2 regions of the Lactiplantibacillus argentoratensis genome follow, and region 2 is predicted to be linked to the other one. Evidence: predicted binding sites of a transcription regulator. Region 2 holds the regulator's gene; the other holds the start of a gene.

What was found. The regulator CtsR, encoded in region 2, represses protease genes until heat stress. The targets are predictions, from matches to a motif close to TTGGTCAAAAAAGGTCAAANA.
Region 1: the regulator CtsR is predicted to act here: its motif matches at 1,294-1,314, upstream of V7R88_RS04805 (ATP-dependent Clp protease ATP-binding subunit).

The regions. Positions count from the first base shown of each region.
Region 1 is NZ_CP147647.1:1,035,420-1,037,604, forward strand. It holds gene V7R88_RS04805 (ATP-dependent Clp protease ATP-binding subunit) at 1-1,221, opposite strand, end outside; gene V7R88_RS04810 (hypothetical protein) at 1,704-1,901, shown strand; gene V7R88_RS04815 (phosphocarrier protein HPr) at 2,051-2,185, shown strand, end outside.
Region 2 is NZ_CP147647.1:840,052-842,236, reverse strand. It holds gene V7R88_RS03885 (ATP-dependent Clp protease ATP-binding subunit) at 1-959, opposite strand, end outside; gene V7R88_RS03880 (CtsR family transcriptional regulator) at 978-1,445, opposite strand; tRNA gene V7R88_RS03875 (tRNA-Pro) at 1,935-2,008, opposite strand; tRNA gene V7R88_RS03870 (tRNA-Pro) at 2,059-2,132, opposite strand; tRNA gene V7R88_RS03865 (tRNA-Arg) at 2,140-2,185, opposite strand, start outside.

The DNA.
Region 1 (2,185 bases), 200 kb from region 2:
GGCAGTATCGTTATTAGGCTGGTCTGAACTTTCATCGGGCTTAGCTTTTTCTAACTTAGCAACTTGATCGCGATAGTAGGCGGCTTTTTCGTAGTCTTCCTTCTTCAAGGCGTCCTGTTTCTGCTTTTCTGCCTCGTCGATCTTTTCTTGAATCGTCTTTGGATCGACCGTCTTCAACGTCAAGTTCTTACGTGAACCAGCTTCATCGAGTAAATCGATGGCCTTATCAGGTAAGAAACGATCTTGAATGTAACGATTTGACAACTTGACGGCTGCCACAATGGCATCTTGATCGTATTTAACGTGATGATAGTCTTCGTACTTCTTCTGAATGCCTTCGAGAATCTTGATAGATTCTTCCACGCTCGGTTCGTTGACCGTGACCGGTTGGAACCGGCGGGCGAGGGCGGCATCCTTTTCGATGTCGCGGTATTCGTTTAATGTCGTGGCCCCAACTAGTTGGAAATCACCACGGGCAAGGGCGGGTTTCAGAACGTTCCCAGCATCCATACCACCTTCAGCATTACCGGCACCCATGATTTCATGGATTTCGTCAATGAAGAGGATGATATTCGGATTGCTTTGAACTTCCTTCATTAATTGTTGCATTCGTTGTTCAAATTGACCTCGAATACCGGTACCTTGAACAAGGGAAGCCACGTCCAAACGAATAATTTCTTTATCTAACAGTTTTTGTGGAACTTGACCAGAAACGATTTTCTGTGCTAGTCCTTCCACGACCGCCGTTTTACCAACCCCAGCTTCACCAATTAAAACGGGGTTATTCTTGGTCCGGCGATTCAAAATCTCGATAACCCGATTAATTTCGGTATCGCGACCAATCACTGGATCGATTTTGCCCTGTTTAGCTTGCGCTGTTAAGTTGAAGCCGTATTGGCCAAGGAGGCCACCGCCGTTGTTATTGCCACGACGATTGCCGCCATTAGGACCAGCTGGCTGGGTCGGTGGGGTCTGTTGTTGCCGGTAAGCGTTATTAGGATCAACGCCACCCTGCATTGCACGGAAAATGTCGTCAAGACCACCAAAACCGAATGGATCTTGTGCCATATCAGCACCTCCAACTCCGTTATTTGGTTGCTGTTCCTGATTCTTTAGCAGTTGATAGCAATTTTGACAAAGGTTGATTTGTCGCCGCTGACCGTTGACGCTCGTATATAAATGGATCGTCGCTTCGTTCTTATGGCAATTGTCACAAAGCATTATGCTGTCACACACCTTTCGCATCAGAAATATAACTAAATCGATTAGGATCATAGTTAAAGGTTCATCGGCTCTTTGACCTTTGTTGACCTTTGACTATTAGTATAGCGAATTTACGGACTGTTGCAAGTGAAAAGCCTCAGGGTCAAAACTGGACGTGCGGCCGGGATAATTCGCAATGGCTGATTGATTCAATTATTTCTGAATAGTCTGGATAGTCGCAACTCATAGCTTGTCATGTAACCGGATTCGTTGTATATTAATTATCTGGTTAGGATAAGTGATGATGTAACTGTCTGTCTATATTATAGTACAAAGCGGTTTTTTTGCATGTATCGAGCCTGACCAGTTTTGATGTTTGCAGCGCATCGTTTTTCATTGGTGACCGTCAACAGCCAGTGAGCGGCGGAGAACTTTGTTCGTAAATATCAAAATAATGATGCAGTAATGTGTCAACCTAACTTTGAGGAGGCGGTAATTGTTTGGCAACGGATTATACCCAGTTAATGGAAGCGTTGCGTCATGGCGAACGCGACAGTTTTACCGTAACGCCGGATGAATTTATGGCTTTTCACGACGCCTATATGAAGTATGAGTATCGTAAACGAGTCATTGGTACGGCGGACTTAGATGGCCGCATTGTTTACCATTTCGAGAAGGATGGTAAGACAACCAATTAATAGGCCTAGCTTGAATGAAAGGGCTTGTATTTTAATTGGATAATTGCTATCATCATTATTAAGGGCTCTTGAGTATACGTGTTGGCGGCAACTCGAATTGACTCGGAACCAATTTTAAATTTATTTATCTTGAAGGAGATCGAATAGTTATGGAAAAGAAAGAATTTCACGTTATCGCAGACACTGGTATCCACGCACGTCCCGCAACTTTATTGGTACAATCAGCAAGTAAGTTCAACTCAGAAATTACGTTGCAATACCAAGACAAGTCCGTTAACTTAAAG
Region 2 (2,185 bases):
GTTTGGAGTTCCCCTCGTGCAAGTGCGGGCTTCAGAATGTTAGAGGCATCGATCGCCCCTTCAGCACCACCGGCACCAATCAAGGTATGCAATTCATCGATGAATAAGATCACATGGCCATCGTTGTAGATTTCATCGATCACTTTTTTCAAGCGATCTTCGAATTCACCACGATACTTGGTGCCAGCGACTAATGAGCCCATATCAAGCATCATCAAACGCTTGTCAGCCATATCAGTTGGTACATCACCAGCCACGATCTTTTGGGCCAGACCTTCAGCAATTGCTGTCTTACCAACCCCTGGTTCACCAATCAAGACCGGATTGTTCTTCGTCCGCCGTGATAGGATCTGAATGACGCGTTTAACTTCCTTGGAACGCCCGACAACTGGATCCATTTCCTGTTCACTAGCGAGTTGCGTCAAATCGCGCGCCAAAGAATCCAAAGTTGGGGTGCCTTCGGTCTTCTTACCACCGCGGTTAGCCGCATTACCCTTGCGCTTACTCATAGCGTCACTGACACCTAGCTTGCGAAGTACGACTTTCCGGGTCTGACCAAGGTCTAAGTTTAAGTTCATTAAAATTCGCGAGGAAAGGATACTTTCATCAGAGAGCATCGCTAACAACAAATGTTCCGTTCCAATCTTGTTGGCACCGAGCCGTTTTGCTTCATCACCAGCAACGGACAAAATTTCTTTGGCCTTTGGTGAATATGGCAAGTAGGTATCCTTGCCAACATTGCTCAACGTCCCATAGCCAGTGAACCGTTCGATTTCTTCACGAATGTCATCTTCACTAACGGCATATTGTTGTAGCACCTTATTAGCAATCCCATTTTTTTCGATGGCTAAGGCTAATAGCAAATGCTCCGTACCAACTGCCTGATGCTTGAAATATTTGGCCTGTTCCTGTGCCAGTACCAGCACACTTTTGGCACTAGGTGTAAATAAGTTATCCATTGCGATTCCTCGCTTTCTTTAGCTTTCGTAACGCAAGTGGTTCAAGATCCCGATAATTATCCGGGCCCGCAGACTGTTTTCTAAGTCCCGGTCCGTCAATCCTAACGTCTCGTGATCGATCGCCACTAAAATCAATTGCGCTTCCCGACGATTTAAGACGTCGTCCTCGTATAAACTCTGGACGACCGCATAGGCATCTCGTTGTGTGATTGAATCACCGATCACTTGTATGAGGGCGTCCAACACATCAGCATCATCGACCAAATTAACCTTTTCAATGCGAATATAACCCCCACCGCCACGCTTACTTTCAACTAAGTAACCATTTTGGATCGTAAACCGGGTCTTAATCACATAATTAATCTGTGAGGGTACCACGTTGAAAAGGTCGGCAATTTCTGACCGTCGAATTTCAACATGCTCCGAGTCCGCCAAAATACTTTTTAAATACTTCTCAATAATATCCGAGATATTTTGACTTTGCATGTGCTTCACCCTTTTCATTATCTTTGACTAATATTGACTATTATTATACGAGGATAATGGAAAAAAGCAAAGAATTTCACCCAAACCGCGGACTAGCATGTGCTTAACGGTTGTTACAGCATAGCACGCCGAACGATTGCTTTCAATTGATTCAACCACTTAATACCCTAGAATGATTAAATTATTAGGTCTCCATATTCATTGAACTACCTATTTAAAATATGTCAAGTTGAGTCACTCCTCATTGCAGGCGATGGGCACTGGTATCACAACGATGAACAGCAGTTCCGAGACTAATTTCTCCGAGCTCATGACTAACAGTGGCTGTTGCCTTGTCGGGATTATGAGTCACAACCACCGTATTCTTCACATGGCTGACTTAGTGAGTAACGTCGCAAAAGTGTCCCCTGACCGTTGAAACACCCCTGCTTACAAAAAAGGCCATAAAAAAATCCAGTCAAATGACTGGATTAGTTGGTTTAACCGTAATCGGGAAAACAGGATTTGAACCTGCGACCCCTACGTCCCGAACGTAGTGCTCTACCAAGCTGAGCTACTTCCCGAGAAAATTAAATAAAAAGCCTTAGCACTTAACTAAGACTGTGTTAAACGATCGGGAAAACAGGATTCGAACCTGCGACCCCCTGGTCCCAAACCAGGTGCTCTACCAAGCTGAGCTATTTCCCGATACTAATGCACCCAGTAGGAGTCGAACCTACAACCTTCTGATTCGTAGTCAG